DNA from 3 places in the Erwinia rhapontici genome. Region 3 is predicted to be linked to each of the others. Evidence: predicted binding sites of a transcription regulator. Region 3 holds the regulator's gene; each other region holds the start of a gene.

Region 1 (6,273 bases), 740 kb from region 3:
TGCATCCCAGCCGATAGGCTGTAAGACGTTTTTACCCAGCATGCGCTGATAGCGGGAGATCACATCGCCAATGGTATAGTTGCGTACGTGGCCCATGTGCAGGCGGCCAGAAGGATAGGGCAGCATGGAGAGGCAGTAGTACTTCTCTTTACCTTCTTCTTCGGTCACTTTGAACGTTTGCTTGTTATCCCATTGCTGCTGAACATGGGATTCTATCTCTTCCGGGCGATATTGCTCTTGCATAGTAGCCAGTAGTCCTTTGTATCAATTTTTTCGTGTTCGTTCAGATCCGCATAGCATAGCTGATTCGGCCCCGAGGCAACAACAGTAAGCGTCCTGCCGCGGGGCATTTCTCTACAAGCTGGAAGCGCGGCGGCAAATTTCAGTGCGAAAATGTGGATATTTGCCATCAGCAACTAGAATGAGGAGAAACGCTTTCGTTATCAATAAGGAGTGTCTATGAACAAGGTTGCTCAGTATTATCGCGAGCTGGTGTCCTCGCTGACCCAACGCCTGGAGCGCGGTGAACGTGACATCGATACCCTGGTGGAGAGTGCCCGACAGCGCATGCAAAACCGGGGTGAGTTGACCCGTAGCGAAATTGATGAAGTCAGTCGTGCCGTTCGTCGTGATCTCGAAGAGTTTGCCCGCAGCTATGCGGAGAACCAGGAAGAATTAAGCGATAGCGTGTTTATGCGGGTTATCCGTCAGAGCCTGTGGAAGGAGCTGGCTGATATTACGGATAAGAGTCAGCTTGAGTGGCGCGAGGTCTTCCAGGACCTCAACCATCATGGTGTCTATCAAAGTGGTGAAGTGGTGGGGTTGGGCAATCTGGTGTGTGAGAACTGTCAGTATACGCGGGCGATTTACACACCCGAGGTTCTGAAACGTTGCCCGGAGTGCAGTCATGACCAGTTTGTACGTCAGCCCTTTGAGCCATAAATGAACGCAGAACAATGGCACAACGGATTAATGTAGGGGTCGGGCATGCCCGACCCAGAGCCAGGCATACCTGGCTCCCTACGGATTAATGCAGAATCTTCGCCAGGAAGTCTTTAGCACGCTCAGACTGTGGATTGTTGAAGAACTCATCCTTCGGTGAATCTTCGACAATCTTTCCTTCATCCATAAAGATCACCCGGTTGGCCACTTTACGGGCGAAGCCCATTTCGTGCGTCACCACCATCATTGTCATGCCTTCATTCGCCAGTTCGACCATGACGTCCAGCACTTCATTGATCATTTCTGGGTCCAGCGCTGAAGTGGGTTCGTCGAACAACATGGCGATAGGATCCATACACAGCGCGCGGGCAATTGCTACACGCTGTTGCTGACCACCGGAGAGCTGTCCAGGGAACTTATTGGCATGGGCGGACAGTCCAACGCGTTCGAGTAGCTTAAGCCCTTTCTGACGCGCTTCTTCTTTATTACGTTTCAGGACTTTTACCTGTGCCAGCGTCAGGTTCTCGACGATCGACAGATGTGGGAACAGCTCAAAATGCTGAAACACCATGCCAACTTTAGAACGCAGTTGGGCAAGGTTGGTCTTCTTGTCGTTGACGGGGGTGCCATTCACTTCAATCAGCCCTTTTTGGATAGGCTCAAGACCGTTCACCGTTTTGATCAGCGTCGACTTCCCTGAGCCTGAAGGACCACACACCACCACCACTTCACCTTTTTTGACTTCGGTTGAGCAGTCGGTCAGCACCTGAAAGTGACCATACCATTTAGAAACATTTTTCAGGGTAATCATTTACACAGTCCTTTTTTTCTTTAAATAGCTGACCAACAGCGAAGCGCTAAGGCTGATAACGAAGTAAATCGCACCGGCAAACAGCACCATTTCAATCTCAGTACCATTATTCACACCGATGGTATCGGCAGTACGGAAGAAGTCCGCCAGGCTCAGAACATAGACCAGCGAGGTGTCCTGGAATAAAACAATGCCCTGGGTAAGCAGCAGCGGCACCATGGCGCGAAACGCCTGAGGCAGGATGATCAACCGCATCGATTGCCACTGCGTCATACCCAGTGCCAGTGCAGCGCTACCCTGACCACGAGCAATACTCAAAATACCCGCACGGATGATTTCTGAGTAATACGCGGCTTCGAATAGCGAGAAGGCCACCATCGCAGAGATCAGGCGGATATCTGTCTTCGGCGACAGCCCCAGTACCTGCTGCAGGAAACTTGGCACCACCAGATAGAACCACAGCAACACCATCACCAGCGGAACGGAGCGGAACAGGTTGACGTAGATCTTGGCGAACCAACTGATAGGTTTGAAGGATGACAGGCGCATGACCGCCAGCAGGGTGCCCCAGATGATGCCAAAAATTACCGCCGTCACGGTGATTTTCAGCGTAACAACCATCCCTGCCCAGAGGTAAGGAAGATTGGGGACGATGGTACTCCAGTCAAATTCATACATTGTTTATTTGCCCCCCGGTAAGCGGACTTTACGTTCAACCAGCCCCATCAGCAGCATGATCACCGCGTTGATAGCGATGTAGGCGAGGGTAATTGCGGTGAAAGATTCATAGGCGTGTGCGGAGTAGTCCAGCAGTTTTCCCGCCTGAGCCGCCATATCAACCAGCCCGATGGTGGAAGCAATGGCTGAGTTTTTGACCAGATTGAGCATCTCCGAGGTCATCGGCGGCACAATCACGCGATAGGCGTTAGGCAGCAGCACATAGCGGTAGGTTTGTGGCAGCGTCAGCCCCATGGCCAGTCCGGCATTTTTTTGGCCGCTGGGCAGTGACTGAATAGCGGCACGAACCTGTTCACAAACACGGGCGGCGGTGAACAGACCCAGGCACAGCACGGAGCAGGTGAAGAACTGGATGTTCGGATCGATTTCCGATTTAAACCACATGCCAAGACCTTCCGGCAGCAGCTCCGGCACCACCAGATACCAGATAAAGAATTGCACGATCAGCGGCACGTTACGGAATAACTCAACGTAGCAGGTGCCAAGACCGGACAGTAAACGGTTAGGAACGGTTCGCAAAATACCGAACAGGGAACCGACTAACAGGGCGATGATCCAGGCACAAACGGAGACGGCGATGGTGACCTGAAAACCGGACCACAGCCAACCAAGATAGGTTGTATTACCGAATGGGGCCTCTTGCAGGAATATTCCCCAGTTCCAATCAATAGACATAAAATACTCCGGAAAAAAAGGGTAGCGACCGCTACCCTGAAGATTGATGAGAGGCTCAAATACTCTCCCTGCTTCGGGAGAATATTTTGATATGCGCACCGGGGAACGACCGGTTTGCATCTTCGTCAGGCGCCAGAACGTAAGCCCTGTCCGCCTGACTGTGTCTGTCCGAGCCTGTGTTCAACAATCGTAGGGCAGCGTACCGCCCTGTTGACACGCGAATCAGTGCGTGTTTTTTCTTTATTAATTCATTGCCTTGTCGTTAGGCGCTTTGAACAATGCTTTCATGTCGTCAGACAGGTCAAAGTCCATCGTCATATTTTTTGGTGGGATAGGCTGTTTGAACCATTTGTCGAACCACTTAGTGGCTTCGCCAGACGTCTGTGCCTGGGCAATTGTGTCGTCCATCAGCTTTTTAAACTCGCCATCACCTTTTCTCAGCATACAGCCGTAAGCTTCGTGAGACTGTGGAGTGCCAAGAATTTCCCAGTTAGCCGGTTTTTTTGCCTTAGCTCGTTCACCTGCCAGCAGAGCATCATCCATCATAAATGCGACAGCGCGGCCGCTTTCCAGGGTGCGGAAAGAGTCACCGTGATCTTTTGCACTGATGATACGCATGTCGAGTTTCTTCTCGTCGTTCAGCTTGTTCAGCAGAATTTCTGACGTGGTACCTGAAGTCACAACAACACTTTTGCCTTTCAGATCGGCGAAGTCTTTAATCGCGCCGCCTTTCTTCACCAGCAGACGCGTACCGACGACGAAGATGCTGTCGGAGAAGCTGGCCTGTTTCTGGCGCTCAAGGTTATTGGTGGTAGAGCCACATTCAAAATCGTAGGTGCCGTTTTGCAACAGCGGAATACGGTTCTGCGAGGTAATCGGTAGCATTTTTACTTGCAGGTCAGGTTTGTTCAGCTTTTTCTTGATAGCTTCAACAATCGCGTTGGAATAATCCTGAGAGTAACCCACAACTTTTTGCTGGTTGTCGTAGTAGGAGAACGGGACGGAGGATTCACGGTGGCCAACGACGATCACGCCGTTTTTAGCAATCTTTTCCAGAGTAGATGCTTGCTGTTGTGCATCAGCTGCTGCCTGTGGTTTTGCGTCCTCAGCGTGAGCGATACCAGAGGCGAATCCTGCCAGTGCAAGGCAAAGCCCCAGTTTCCGTAATTTCATGTTCCAACTCCTTTGCAGTTGTGGCGCGAAATAAACCCACGCCGACGTGATGTGATGTGTGTATTTCCTGCTAGTTATCTGTTTTATCCATAGCGAAAACGGTGTCATTCCTCCATAACATAGCTGAATGTTAATGAAGTGATACGGAAAAGTTTCTTTTTTGCGATGCAACCCGCACCAATTAAGTGCGATTCTTTCGACAATGCTTCGCATGGGTGCAATATCTGCGCCATGACGGTGCGCGAACGATTTCGTAGCGACTTGATATCGGGCTGACACACGTTTCACGGAAATATTTTGCAATCATCGTGCCAACGGCGGTTTTTTAACAGAAATGCAGCATAAGCTGTTGGGGATGGGGGAAAAAGATAGGGGCGAGGCATGCCTCGCCCGGAGAGAGTTATGAACGGCGTGAACGCCAAGCGCAGAGGACGCCAGCAAGGGCAAACAGTAATGTCACAGCCCAGATACCCCAGTTGCCGATTCGGGCATAAGGTGTCAGCCCGGTCGTCGGTGTGACCTTGGCTGCCAGTACTTCCGCTTTGAACTGTGGAATAATCTGTGCAATCTCACCCTCAGCATTCACCACTGCTGTCACTCCGTTATTGGTGCTGCGAAGCAGTGGGCGGCCGAGTTCCAGTGCACGCATACGCGCCATTTGCAGATGCTGCCACGGACCAATGGAGTGACCAAACCAGGCATCGTTCGAGATTGTCAGAAGGAAGTTGGTATCGGGCCTGAAGTTGTCACGCACCTGCTGGCCCAGTACGATTTCGTAGCAGATGGCGGCTGTCAGGTTGTAACCCGCAACCTGGAGCTGTGGCTGCACGTAGTCACCCCGACTGAAGGAAGACATTGGCAGGTCGAAGAACGGTGCCAGTGGACGCAGCAGGGTTTCCAGCGGAACGAACTCACCAAAAGGCACCAGATGATTCTTCTGGTAGCGGTTCTTGCTGAAATAGTTGTAAGGCTGCGGTCCGCCCAGCACGATGATGGTGTTGTAGTCGTGGTAGCGATTGCTTTCGAGGCGTGAATCAACAATGCCGGTCACCAGGCTACTGCCTCCAGCCCGCAGTTGTTCATCCACGGCTTTCAGGAACGGCTGCTGGCGAGTTTCCAGGTCAGGAATCGCCGACTCTGGCCAGATGATGATCGGCGCTTTCCCTACAAACGGACGGCTGAGCGCGGTATAGGTTTTCAGCGTATTCACCAGCTGATCCGGATCCCACTTCATCGATTGTTCAATATTGCCCTGAACCAGCGCCACATCCACTGCCCGCTCGGGCAAAGGCTGGAACCAGCTGATCTGACGCAGCGGCCAGGGGAGCAACAGTAATGCCAGGGCGGCGACACCAGCAGCCAGATGGCGTTTCAGTGCGGCATACACCGCCAGGCCGGCGATAATCATCAGCAGGAAGGTGATGCCTTCCACACCCAGTAATGGCGCCAGGCCTTTCAGCGGGCCATTAATCTGGCTGTAGCCAAACTGCAACCACGGGAAACCGGTCAGTACCCAGCCGCGCAGGAACTCCGTCATTTGCCACAGCACCGGAGCCGCCAGCGCCAGGCGCAGCAGCGTGGTTTTCGGGCTCAGGCGGTTGAGCAGGGCAGCAAACAGCAGGGGGTAGAGAGACAGCCAGGCTGCCAGCAGGATCACAAGGAAGACATTGACCGGGCCAGGCATTCCGCCGAAGGTGGCAATGCTGACGTAAACCCAGTTAATGCCGCTACCGAACAGTCCCATGCCCCAGACAAAGCCGATGGCACTGGCCTGACGCGTGCTGCGGTTTAACGTCAGGGCCTGTAAGCCGATCAGTGAAACCAGTGCCGCAGGCCAGAAATCATAGGGGGAGAAAGAAAGGGTGCCAATGGCACCCGTGATAAGCGCTAAAAGCAGGCGAACCTGCTGGCGCTGGCAGAATAAGGCAATTGCC
Region 2 (6,273 bases), 550 kb from region 3:
TCAACAACGCATCTACACTATTGTCGCCGCCATTCCTTTTGGCTATGTGACCACTTACGGTGAAATCGCTCAGCTAGCCGGTTCTCCTCGTGCCGCACGTCAGGTTGGAGGCGTACTGAAACGCCTGCCTGCGGGGAGTAAACTTCCCTGGTATCGCGTGATTAACCGTAAAGGAGAAATCTCGCTGGTGGGGGACGATCTCGGTCGACAGCGCAGAGCACTAATAGACGAAGGGATTGAAGTCTCCCAGGAAGGAAAGGTCGATCTTAAACGTTATCGCTGGCAACCATGATAACGCCCCTTTCGGGGCGTAAAACTACGTTACAGTGAGGTGGGTGCCGGTACGGCAGAAGAAGGGGAAACCTGCGTTGGCGATGTTAATGGCACCGTCGTGGCAGCTCCGCTCTGCGTTGGCACGGCAACGGAAGGTACTGGCACCAATGTCAGATCCTGATGTGTTCCACCCGTGGTCACTACCTGCTTCACCGTATCAGTAATAAACAGCATTTTACCGTCGACCGTCACGGCGGCACTCAGCAGAATGCGTGCATTGGGTTGAATGTCTGCCGGATTAAACGGCAAGGTAAACTTGAAAGGCGCCTGCTTACCTTCAGTACGAACAGCACGCTGGGATAGCACCTTCGATGGTGCATCCGCCAGCGAAGCATCCGACAGTGTCACTGTCAGTACCGCATCCGGCGGCAGAGCCACCTTTTGGCGGATCCATACTGTACCGCTCACGTTAGGCTGTTTCATCGTCGTCTGCTGGCCCGCCACCTGGGAGCCGAGCGTCGGCGTCGGCACATCTTTGCTTTTATCAGCACAGCCTGAAATTGCTACAACCAGCGCCGCACCACTTAATACATGCCAAAATTTCATTGATAGTTTCTCCTTCCGATCAATGCTTACGGCAGTCACTTCGCCGCACAAAGACAGTTATTACTGTCTGCGTAGCTTTAATTCTGGCACAAGTTGCTGATTTTTTCCTGGAAGCACCGCAAGTCTGGCTTTATCAGCTTCCCACACAGATCGCATAAACAGTCGTTGACGCTAACTGGTCGGATCTCGCAAACTGGTGGCGATAAAACTATTGAGGAACAGAATATGGGCCAGGCGTTACAAAACTTGTTAAATCTTCTGGACCTGGAGACGCTGGAAGAGGGTCTGTTTCGTGGGCAGAGCGAAGATCTGGGTTTGCGCCAGGTGTTTGGTGGACAGGTGGTCGGCCAGGCGTTGTATGCGGCCAAACAAACCGTTCCACAGGATCGCATTATCCACTCCTTCCATAGCTATTTCCTGCGCCCGGGCGATAGCCAGAAAGCGATCATTTATGATGTGGAAAATCTGCGCGATGGCCAGAGCTTTAGCGCCCGCCGGGTAAAAGCCGTGCAGAACGGCAAGCCCATTTTTTATATGACGGCCTCATTCCAGGGGCCAGAAAGCGGCTTTGAACATCAGAAAACAATGCCTGAGGTTCCAGGGCCGGATAACTTGCCCTCTGAGACAGACATTGCTCGCCAACTGGCGCAATACATTCCAGAGAAGGCTCGTGATAAGTTTTTATCCGAAAAACCCTTTGAGATCCGCCCGGTGGAGTTCCATAACCCACTCAAAGGACATGTCAGTAAACCCGCCCGCTATACCTGGCTACGCGCCAACGGCAGCATGCCGGAGGATAAACGCATTCATCAGTATCTGCTGGGCTATGCGTCTGACTTCAACTTCCTGCCTGTTTCATTGCAGCCTCACGGAAAAGGTTTTCTGGAGCCAGGTATGCAAGTCGCCACCATTGACCACTCGATGTGGTTCCACCGTCCCTTTGACCTCAACGAATGGCTGCTGTACAGCGTAGAGAGCACTTCTGCCTCCAGTGCCCGTGGTTTTGTGCGCGGTGAGTTCTGGAACCAGCAGGGTGTGCTGGTGGCATCGACGGTGCAGGAAGGGGTGATCCGCCAGCGTTCGTAATCAGAGGCATAAAAAAGCGGGCCATGATGGCCCGCTTCGTCTTTTATTATTTTTTAGCGCGCTACTTTTCTTCAGCCTTCAGCACATCAATCACTTACTGGTTGTAAGCATTCTCGCCATGGCTATTGACGTCCAGACCTTCACGCTCCTGATCTTCCGGAACACGCAGGCCCACAATCATATCGGCAACTTTGAAACCGATGAAGGCAACAACCGCAGTCCAGACGATGGTCAGACCGACGCTGAACAGCTGTACCCAGACCTGATGGCCCATGGTGACGCCTTCGGCATAACCCACGCCGCCCAGTGAAGAGGAGGCAAATACGCCGGTCAGGATGCAGCCTACGATACCGCACACACCGTGAACACCGAACACATCACAAGGGTCATCAACACGCAGCCATTTCTTCAGGATGGTCACACCCCAGAGACCGGCTAATCCACCAACCAAACCAATAATCAGTGCACCGCCCACACCCACATAGCCGCAGGCTGGGGTGATAGCCACCAGGCCGGCAATCACGCCAGAGCTGACGCCCAGCAGAGATGGCTTACCGCGCAGCGCCCACTCACCGAAGGTCCAGCTCAGCATCGCACCTGCTGTAGCAATCACGGTGTTGAGGAAGGCCAGACCCGCGATTTCGTTAGCAGCGCTGGCAGAACCTGCATTGAAGCCGAACCAGCCAAAGTACAGAATAGCCGTACCGGTGAACACCATCGGCAGGTTATGGGGTTTGAAAGCTTCTTTACCGAAACCAGCACGTTTACCCACCAGGTAAGCACCCACCAGGCCTGCTACCGCGGCGTTAATGTGAACAACAGTACCGCCCGCAAAGTCCAGCGCGCCGTCAGCTGCCAGGAAGCCGCCTGCCCATACCATGTGTGCAATTGGCAGGTAAGCGAAGGTCAGCCAGATTACAACGAAGATCAACAATGCAGAGAAACGAATACGTTCTGCGATGGAACCGACAATCAGACCCACGGTGATACAGGCGAAGGATGCCTGGAACGCCACGTGGATGTACTGATAGTAAGACCCCATCACCGCAGTAGGGGTGATATTTTTCAGCATTGCCCAGTTGAAGCTACCGAAGAAGGCGTTGCCCTCGCTGAACGCCAGTGAGTAGCCGTAAACCATCCACAGCACACAGACCATCGCGAAGGTCATGGCAACCTGAGTCAGCATCGACAGCACGTTCTTGGCGCGAATCAGGCCGCCGTAGAACAATGCAATACCAGGGATTGTCATAAACAGCACCAGCGCGGTGCAGATCATCATAAAGGCGTTATCAGCTTTGTCGGCTACTGCAGGAGCAGCGGCCATTGCCAGCGACGGTAAAAGAGCAACACCGGCGAGGCCTAACTTAGCGAGTTTTTTCATTTTGTCCCATCCCATCACAATTCTGAGCCCCGAATTACAGTGCTGCTTCGTCAGTTTCGCCGGTGCGAATACGGATGACACGTTGCAGTTCTGCAACGAAGATCTTCCCGTCACCAATTTTGCCTGTGTAGGCCGCTTTACTAATCACATCAACCACTTCATCAAGCTGGTCGTCAGCAATAGCAATATCAATTTTTACTTTTGGCAGGAAGTTCACGCTGTATTCAGCACCGCGATACAGTTCTGCATGCCCTTTCTGGCGGCCGAAGCCTTTGACTTCAGTGACGGTCAGACCCTGAATGCCGATTGACGACAGTGCTTCACGCACGTCTTCCAGTTTGAACGGTTTGATTACCACGCTAACCAGCTTCATACGATCCCCTCCAGGTAAAAAAATAGGTTGTTTCAGCGACACGAAATGATTAAAGCAAAGGCTGTGCCAGAGTTTAAAAATCTGAATTTTTCAGACGATTAGTCAGAGCTGGTCTGAGTCGTAGCTGAGACGCAGATCACAGAGAAAAGAAAGGCACAGAAAGGAGTATAGAAAAAACGCACCAGAAAGGTGCGTTATGCGTTAGAGCGGTGCATTTGTAGGGTTATTGAGTGGTTATTCGCCTGAATTTGGTGCAGCGCAACGGCAGCGATTTAGCTGCTCTCTGCCACTGCCAGCTCCTCACCCGCAAGTTGTAGTTGGTACATCTGCCAGTAGCGCCCTTGTGCAGCCAGCAGTTGCTGATGGCTGCCACGCTCCACTGCCTGCCCACGGTGCAATACCATAATGGTATCGGCTTCGGTGATGGTTGACAGTCGGTGAGCAATCACCACCAGCGTAGTACGCTGACGCACGATCTGCAGGGCTTTCTGGATAGCCTGTTCCGTACCGGAATCGATATTCGCGGTCGCTTCATCCAGGATCAGGATCTGAGGTGTGGCCACCAGCACCCTCGCCATTGCCAACAGCTGTTTCTGTCCAACGGAGAGATTATTGCCCTGCTCCCCTAAGCGCGTATGGATCCCTTCAGGTAACTCACGTGCCAGTGCCGCCAGCTGTACCGTTTCCAGCGCCTGCCAGACGGCATCCTCGCTAATATCCCGTCCCAGCGTGACATTGGCAAAGAAAGTATCGGCCAGCACCACTGGATCCTGTTGTACCATCGCCACACTCCCCCGCAACGCGGCATGGCTGAGGGAGGCGAGTGGACGTCCGTCCAGCTTGATCTCGCCCTGGCTGAGCGGGTAATACCCCATAAGCAGGTTAGCGAGCGTACTTTTTCCACTGCCGGTGTGCCCGACCAGCGCGACAAAATGGCGCGATGGCACAGACAGGTTAATATCCGTTAACACCGGGCGGCCAGTGCGATAAGCAAAGGTCACATCACGAATATCGATACTGCCGCTGGCAAGTGGCGTGTTGTCATCGCCATATGGCTGACGTGGCGCATCCATCAGTTCAAAGATACGCTCACCCGCCACCACCGCCTGTTGCAGCATCGATTGCTGGGTCGTCAGTTCGATTAGCGGCTCATTCAGGCGCCCGAGGTAGTTGATAAAGGCATATAACACGCCGACCTCAATCGACCCTACAGAAGAAAAACCGAACAGCATCATCAATCCGCACAGGATCATGGCAGAAAACAGGCTGAGCAGGGGTCGCAGGAGAAAACCATCCAGCCTTAGCGTCTGCATACGCGCCATATAATGAGAGCGGCTGGCCTCCCCCATACGTTCACCGAAACGAGCCTGCTGGCGAAACTGCTGGATCACACTCATGCCATTGATGACTTCATTGAAGCCGTTATTGATTTCTGCCAGATAGCTGCGCACCCGGCGCACAATCGGCGTGCTGTAACGCTGGTAAATCAGCATAACGATCAGTACCGCCGGGAAAATGGTGATGGCAACCAGCGCCATGCGCCAGTCAAGACTGAACATCGCCACCAGCATCGCCCCCACCAGCGCTGCACTGCGCAATACAGTGGCAACAACGGTCACGTAGAGATCACGTACCACCTCGGTATCATTGGTAACACGCGAAATAATCTGCCCGACCGGCTGGGTATCAAATGCGCCCAAAGGCTGGCGAAGTGCAGCATCCATCACATCAGTACGCAGGCGCTGTACCACGCCAACGGCGGCCTGATTAAATAACAGTGCCTGACAATAATGCAGCGCCGCCGCCAACAGTTGCAACAGCAGAAAACTGACCACAAGGCCAGCGGCCAGTCCAACAGGCATACGGTGTTTTGCCACCATATTGTCGATAAAGTAGCTGACTAAAACAGGTCCCAGCACTTCGGCGGCAGCGGCCACCCACAGCATCAGCACGGCCAGGCTCAGGGACTTACGCCACGGCGCACCGTAGGAGAGCAGCCGTTTAATGGTTGGCCACAATTGAGTGACATTAGCCATGCGCAGCTCCCTGTTCTGTTTCATCGTCGTCCAGTGCCGCTTCCAGCTGTTGGTAACGGTACATATCGCGATACCAGCCTGAAGCGGCGGCCAGTTGCTCATGATCGCCACGCTGCGCAACCTGCCCGTGTTGCAGGACCAGAATTTCACTGGCCTCGGTCAGGGCAGAGAGACGATGAGCGCTGATAATAATCGTACGTCCTTCGCCCCAACTGCGCAGGTTATGCAGGATTTGGTGTTCAGTGCGGCCATCTACCGCAGAGAGGGCATCATCCAGCACCAGAATCTCGGCATTCAGCAGCAATGCCCGGGCAATGGAGATACGTTGTTTCTGCCCACCCGACAGCATCACACCACGTTCGCCCACTTCAGTTTGATAGCCCTCAGGGAGCCGTAAAATGTCGTCATGAACAAAGGCAAGCTGTGCAGCGTGCTCAATCTCACTTTGCGTTGCACCAGGACACCCCAGCGCAATATTGTTAGCGACGCTGTCGGAGAACAGGAATGGCGTCTGACTG
Region 3 (6,273 bases):
GACTACAGGCAGGTTATCCACGCAGTAAAAACCCATGTCTTCCAGCGCGCGTAATGCCACTGATTTCCCTGAGCCTGAGCGACCGCTGACGATCATCAGCACCATTTCACTTTTCCCCCAATTTAACCCGCTTTCCCTTAGACCAGAAGCTGCACCAGCGCTGCGTTTCGCTGCGTTGCTGCAACTTCATTATGTCGGGGACTGTGGCAAGAATGACTAACTCTCTTCGTGATCTTCCGTGATGATCTCGTAAAGATCTTCATCGGATTGTGCGGCGCGCAGGCGACGCAGAACGGTTTTATCTGCCAGGCGCTTGGCAACCAGAGAGAGAGTATGAAGATGTGTTTTACACTGATCTGCTGGCACCAGCAGGGCAAACAACAGGTCCACGGGCTGATTATCAATTGCATCAAACGCGATGGGCTGGTCAAGGCGAATGAAGACACCGACTGCGCGTAGCGTATCTTCTTCCAGCTTGCCGTGCGGGATGGCAATGCCATTACCGATACCGGTGCTGCCCATTCTTTCACGCGTCAGAATCGCTTCAAAAATTGTCTGATGCGGGAGGTTAAGCTGTTTCGCCGCAAGCTCGCTGATAATTTCCAGCGCCCGTTTTTTGCTCTGGCAATGTACGCCATTACGGGTACACGAGATGCTCAAGACGGAGCCCAGTTCCAGTTTCAAATCATTGTTCATCATAGTTTCACTTAACTTTTCACTTCCGCAGGCAGGACACTCTTTACCAGCGTTCAGATCAAGAGATTAACATGCCGTATTGATTAACGGCTCGTATTCCCGGAAGAATACGAGCCGATACCGCTTTCAGCATATGCCAGTAGAAGCGGGTTGCTGAAACACCATCAATGCATTGTGAGATTTAGTGTTGTTTTAGCTTATCTTTGTGTTTATTCAACTGGCGAGTCAGCTTGTCGATCAGGCCGTCAATCGCCGCGTACATATCTTTATCTTCCGAGGTGGCATGCAGCTCACCGCCATTCACATGCAATGTTGCATCGGCAATTTGCGTCACTTTCTCCACTTTTAAAACAATATAGACCTGGTTAATCCGGTCAAAGTATTGCTCCAGTTTGGCAAACTTCGCTGTCACAAACTCGCGCAGTGGCTCGGTGATTTCAACGTGCTGTCCAGTGATATTGAGCTGCATAGTGTCTTCCTTCTCTGTTCGTTCAGACCAGCTGTTTGCGCTGATTTGATGGCGGGATGGATAAAGACTCTCGGTATTTTGCCACAGTGCGCCGTGCCACCATAATTCCCTGTTCGGAAAGCATGGAGGTGAGCTTGCTGTCGCTGAGTGGTTTGACGGGATTCTCCGCCGAGATTAATTTTTTCACCAGTGCACGGATCGCCGTTGAGGACGCTTCGCCCCCTCCTTCGGTATTGACGTGACTGGAGAAAAAATACTTAAGTTCAAAAATACCACGTGGACTGTGCAGGTATTTCTGGGTGGTAACACGGGAAATGGTCGATTCATGCATTTCGACGGCACTGGCAATATCAGCCAGCACCATTGGGCGCATATACTCTTCGCCCTGTTCGAAAAAGGCCTGCTGCTGATCCACGATACAGCGTGTCACTTTCAGCAGCGTATCATTTCGGCTTTCCAGGCTTTTAATCAGCCACTTGGCTTCCTGCAAATTACTGCGGATAAACTGCGAATCACTGTCGCTGCGTGAACTTGAGCCTAGTGAAGCGTAATGCTGATTAATCTTCAGACGCGGCACACTGTCTGCATTCAACTCGACCATCCAGCGATTACTGACTTTACGCACCAGCACATCTGGAATGACATACTCGGGTTCCTGAGTATTGATCGATTGGCCTGGGCGCGGGTCAAGCGTTTGAATGACCTGCATCGCTCCCTTCAGCACGTCTTCTTTAAGGCGTGTGACGCGCATCAGGCTGCGGAAATCATGGTTGGCGAGCAGGTCGAGATGCTCACTGACAATCAGCCGTGCTTCTTTCAGCAGCGGCACATCTGCCGCAAACTGGGAGAGCTGTACCAGTAAACAGTCGCGCAGATCGCGGGCGCAGACGCCTACTGGATCAAAACGCTGTACACGTTTCAGCACTGCTTCCACTTCGTCAAGGGTCAGCTCGTCGTTACCCATACTTTCAAGCACTTCCTCGAGCGACACGGTCAGATAGCCCGTATCGTCGACAGCATCGACAATGGAGGTCGCAATCGCGCGATCGGTATCGGTAAAAGGCGTTAGCTCCACCTGCCACATCAGATAGTCCTGTAGTGTCTGGGTCGTTTCACCCTGATAAACAGGTAACTCATCGTCATGGTAATCGGTACCCGTGCCTGACGGCGTACCAGCGGTGTAGATTTCATCCCAGGTCGCATCCAGTGGAAGCTCCTCGGGCATGTCTTTCTGTTCCAGCGCTTCCCGGGTATCCAGCGCTTCTGTTTCCTGATATTCGCGGGTATCAACTTCTTCGTGAATGTCGGTCTGTTCAAGCAACGGGTTACTTTCCAGCGCCAGCTGAATTTCCTGCTGTAGTTCAAGCGTAGAGAGTTGCAGCAGGCGAATGGCCTGCTGCAGTTGTGGCGTCATGGCAAGCTGTTGACTCAGCCTGAGTTGTAAACCTTGCTTCATATTCAGAGTATTAATTCCCCAGAAAACTTACCGAATGTGAACACCTTATCAGAGTCTGAACTCTTCACCCAAATAGACACGCTTAACTTGCTCATCGGCCAGGATCGCTTCCGGGGTGCCGTGGGCGATAAGATGCCCCTGGCTGACGATATAGGCTCTCTCACACACTGCCAGCGTTTCACGTACGTTATGGTCGGTGATCAGCACGCCGAGGCCGCTGTCACGCAGGTGTTCAATAATCTTTTTAATATCAATAACGGAAATCGGGTCAACACCGGCAAACGGTTCATCCAGCAGGATGAATTTTGGATTGGCGGCCAGCGCACGGGCAATTTCTACGCGGCGGCGTTCACCGCCTGATAGCGCCTGACCGAGGCTGTCACGTAAATGTTCGATGTGAAACTCTTCCAGCAGTTCATTAGCACGATCTTCACGCTGCTCACTGGTCAGATCATCACGAATTTGCAGCACCGCCATCAGATTATCGTAAACACTCAGACGGCGGAAAATAGAGGCTTCCTGTGGCAGATAGCCAATGCCCCGACGCGCACGCGCATGCAGCGGTAAAATGCTGATGTCTTCATCGTCGATCACGATACGACCTGCATCACGCGGCACGATGCCAACCACCATGTAAAACGTGGTGGTCTTGCCTGCGCCGTTCGGGCCAAGCAGGCCCACGATTTCGCCAGACTTCACTTGCAGGCTGACATCTTCAACCACGCGGCGGCCTTTGTAAGCCTTCGCGAGGTTTTCCGCAATTAAGGTTGCCATGTTCGTTAGTTACTCTTTTTCTGACCGTTTGACGGTGTGCCTTTGTCCTGCAACTGCGATGGCACCAGTACGGTAGTGACACGTTTGCCGCTGCTGCCGAAGGCCTGCATTTTTTGCTCTTTCACCAGATAGGTGATGCGATCGCCTTTGACGTTGCTGTCGAGCTGCTCCAGATAGGCGTTGCCGGTTAACTCCACCAGGTCTTTCGCCAGTTCGTAATGCATTTTCTGGGCGTGACCCTGCACGGGTTTGCCACTGTCCTGCATCTGGTAGAAGGTCGCAGGATTGCCGTAGGCATCAACAATGGTTTTATTGCTGTCGCCACCCGGACGGGTCACCACCACTTTATCGGCCGTGATTTTAATCGTACCCTGCGTCACGATGACTTTTCCGGTAAACGTGGCAACGTTGCCTTGCATATCCAGCGCCTGATTTTCCGAGTCGACATTCACCGGTTTATCCGAATCGCCCGTTAACGCTAAAGCAGGAACGCTCACGGCGAACAGCAGGGTTGCAGTCAGTAACTTAAGGCTTTTGTTCATTTTGAATTTCATAAGATGTTTTGACCTTTTCAATCAACTCGGCAGTTTTCTTCCGTAAATTCCCACGCATCTTCATACCTGTAGAGTTAAAGCTGCTGCCATAAAGTGTTACCTGATCGTCCGAGGTCACATCCTGAGTCGTCAGGTTAATTTGCGCATTATCTGTTTTGATGCGCTCAAGCTGTGCGTCTTTCGTCAGGCTGTTAACTTCCACATGCCCGTATAGGTACAGCATGCGATCGTTAGTGAGCTTGGCTTTGTCTCCACGCACTGACCACGTTGGAACCTTGTTCTCATCGTAGGTGGTCATCACCGGGTTATCGAACCAGGTTACAGCATCCGCCGAAAAATAGGTCACCTTGTCAGAAACCAGCTTGTAGCTCAGTGCTCCGGTTGGGTTATAAACTACCGTATGTGAGTTATCACTCATATAGGTGGGTTCATTATTGTCCTGCGTTGCTGCACCGTCGTTATCATCGGTGGCAGTCAGATTCCAGCCAATCAGCACAATGGCGATCAGTGCCAGTATCAGCGTCATCCAGCGTCTTGTTTTACTCATACCGACTGCCCTTTGGCCTCATCAAACTTGCCCTGTGCAATCAGGATTAGATCGCAAATTTCCCGAACTGCACCACGACCACCCGCAATACGGGTCACGTAGTGAGCGCGGGGAAGCAAAATGGGATGAGCATCAGCAACGGTCACACTCAGGCCCACTTCAGCCATGACCGGCCAGTCAATCAGATCATCACCAATATAGGCAACCTGCTCCGCACTGAGTGACAGTGTATCCAGAAGTTCACGGAAGGCCAAAAGCTTATCCGTTTGTCCCTGGTAAAGATGCGTAATCCCCAGTGTGGCACAGCGATCTTCCAGCAGTTTGGCTTTACGGCCGGTAATAATAGCCACTTCAATCCCGGAGGTGAGCAGGCAGCGAATACCATAACCATCACGCACATTGAAGGCTTTGAGTTCTTCACCATTATTACCCTGGTAGATCACGCCGTCTGACATGACACCATCGACATCGCAGATCAACAGTTTTATGTTCTGCGCTTGTGCCATCACCTGTTGGCTGACCGGGCCGTAACAGGTCTCAACGGTGGCTGCTGAATGACTCATTTCTGTTCACTTCCTTTGTTAAACCACACCAGCACGAAGCATGTCATGCATATGCACCACGCCCAGCAGTGTGTCGCCGTCGGCGACCATCACGGAGGTAATATTCTTATTTTGCATCAGATTCAGCGCATCCACTGCCAGGGTATTAGGCCGAACGCGGATCCCGCCCGGGGTCATCACGCTTTCGATGCCGGCATGCTGGATATCAACGCCCATATCGAAGACACGGCGCAAATCGCCATCGGTAAAGATGCCTTCGATTTTCATCAAATCGTTGCAGATTACCGTCATTCCCATATTTTTACGCGTTATTTCCAGCAGCGCATCGCGGAGTGAAGCATCACGGCTCACGTGCGGCATGTCGCTGCCCGAGTGCATGATATCATCAACACGCAGTAGCAGCTTACGCCCCAGCGCACCACCGGGATGGGAGAGCGCAAAATCTTCCGGTGTGAAGCCACGTGCTTTCAACAGGGCAACGGCCAGGGCATCTCCCATGACCAGTGTTGCCGTCGTGCTGGTCGTTGGTGCCAGGCCCAGTGGACAAGCTTCCTGTGGCACTTTAACACACAGATGCACATCCGCTGCGCGGCCCATTGCACTTTCCGGGCGGCTGGTGAGGCAGATTAATGTGACGCGTAAGCGTTTTAGCACCGGAATCAGTGCCAGAACTTCGGAAGATTCACCGGAGTTAGAGATGGCTAATACTACGTCATTGGGGCTGACCATGCCCAGATCGCCGTGACTGGCCTCAGCGGGGTGGACAAAAAACGATGGCGTACCGGTACTGGCAAAGGTAGCGGCTATTTTCTTACCGATATGCCCCGATTTCCCCATTCCCATCACCACAACTTTACCGCCACAGCGATAGATCAGGTTGCAGGCATGGGTAAAATCGTCGTTGATGTACTGATCGAGCTGCTCTAACCCTTCACGTTCAATCCGCAATACTTCTTTCCCGGCCTGTTGAAAGTCAAAGTCGGGATCGGCAGTGATATGCGCCATAGTAGTCCAGTCCTTTTACCAGAAAGTCACAGAGGGGAAGCCATAGAGCATTCCCACCCAGACGATAAATCCGCACAGCAACAATGCACCAGCCAGCCGACCAATGCGACGACTGCGTTGCAAACAGATTAATGTAAACAGCGCACTGACACCCAGCATCACCCAATAATCACGGGCGAAGATAGCGGTGTCGAGCGTGCCGGGATGAA

The links. The regulator sigma-54, encoded in region 3, starts transcription at its own class of promoters, with help from an activator protein. The targets are predictions, from matches to a motif close to GTTGGCACANNTTTCGCTNT.
Positions count from the first base shown of each region.
Region 1: LJN55_RS06160 (amino acid ABC transporter substrate-binding protein) is a predicted target of sigma-54. The motif match lies at 4,429-4,448, and genes of this name have one in related genera.
Region 2: glnK (P-II family nitrogen regulator) is a predicted target of sigma-54. The motif match lies at 3,771-3,790, and genes of this name have one in related genera.

Region 1 is NZ_CP085627.1:1,301,488-1,307,760, forward strand. Features, by position in the region: gene leuS (leucine--tRNA ligase) at 1-243, opposite strand, end outside; gene LJN55_RS06140 (zinc ribbon-containing protein) at 460-942, shown strand; gene LJN55_RS06145 (amino acid ABC transporter ATP-binding protein) at 1,028-1,753, opposite strand; gene gltK (glutamate/aspartate ABC transporter permease GltK) at 1,754-2,431, opposite strand; gene LJN55_RS06155 (amino acid ABC transporter permease) at 2,435-3,166, opposite strand; gene LJN55_RS06160 (amino acid ABC transporter substrate-binding protein) at 3,410-4,339, opposite strand; gene lnt (apolipoprotein N-acyltransferase) at 4,740-6,273, opposite strand, start outside.
Region 2 is NZ_CP085627.1:1,112,831-1,119,103, reverse strand. Features, by position in the region: gene LJN55_RS05230 (MGMT family protein) at 1-292, shown strand, start outside; gene LJN55_RS05225 (YbaY family lipoprotein) at 322-879, opposite strand; gene tesB (acyl-CoA thioesterase II) at 1,105-1,965, shown strand; gene amtB (ammonium transporter AmtB) at 2,060-3,361, opposite strand; gene glnK (P-II family nitrogen regulator) at 3,381-3,719, opposite strand; gene LJN55_RS05205 (SmdB family multidrug efflux ABC transporter permease/ATP-binding protein) at 3,992-5,755, opposite strand; gene LJN55_RS05200 (SmdA family multidrug ABC transporter permease/ATP-binding protein) at 5,748-6,273, opposite strand, start outside.
Region 3 is NZ_CP085627.1:557,842-564,114, forward strand. Features, by position in the region: gene rapZ (RNase adapter RapZ) at 1-105, opposite strand, end outside; gene ptsN (PTS IIA-like nitrogen regulatory protein PtsN) at 217-699, opposite strand; gene hpf (ribosome hibernation promoting factor) at 878-1,165, opposite strand; gene rpoN (RNA polymerase factor sigma-54) at 1,188-2,621, opposite strand; gene lptB (LPS export ABC transporter ATP-binding protein) at 2,670-3,395, opposite strand; gene lptA (lipopolysaccharide ABC transporter substrate-binding protein LptA) at 3,401-3,949, opposite strand; gene lptC (LPS export ABC transporter periplasmic protein LptC) at 3,921-4,496, opposite strand; gene kdsC (3-deoxy-manno-octulosonate-8-phosphatase KdsC) at 4,493-5,059, opposite strand; gene kdsD (arabinose-5-phosphate isomerase KdsD) at 5,078-6,064, opposite strand; gene LJN55_RS02560 (calcium/sodium antiporter) at 6,080-6,273, opposite strand, start outside.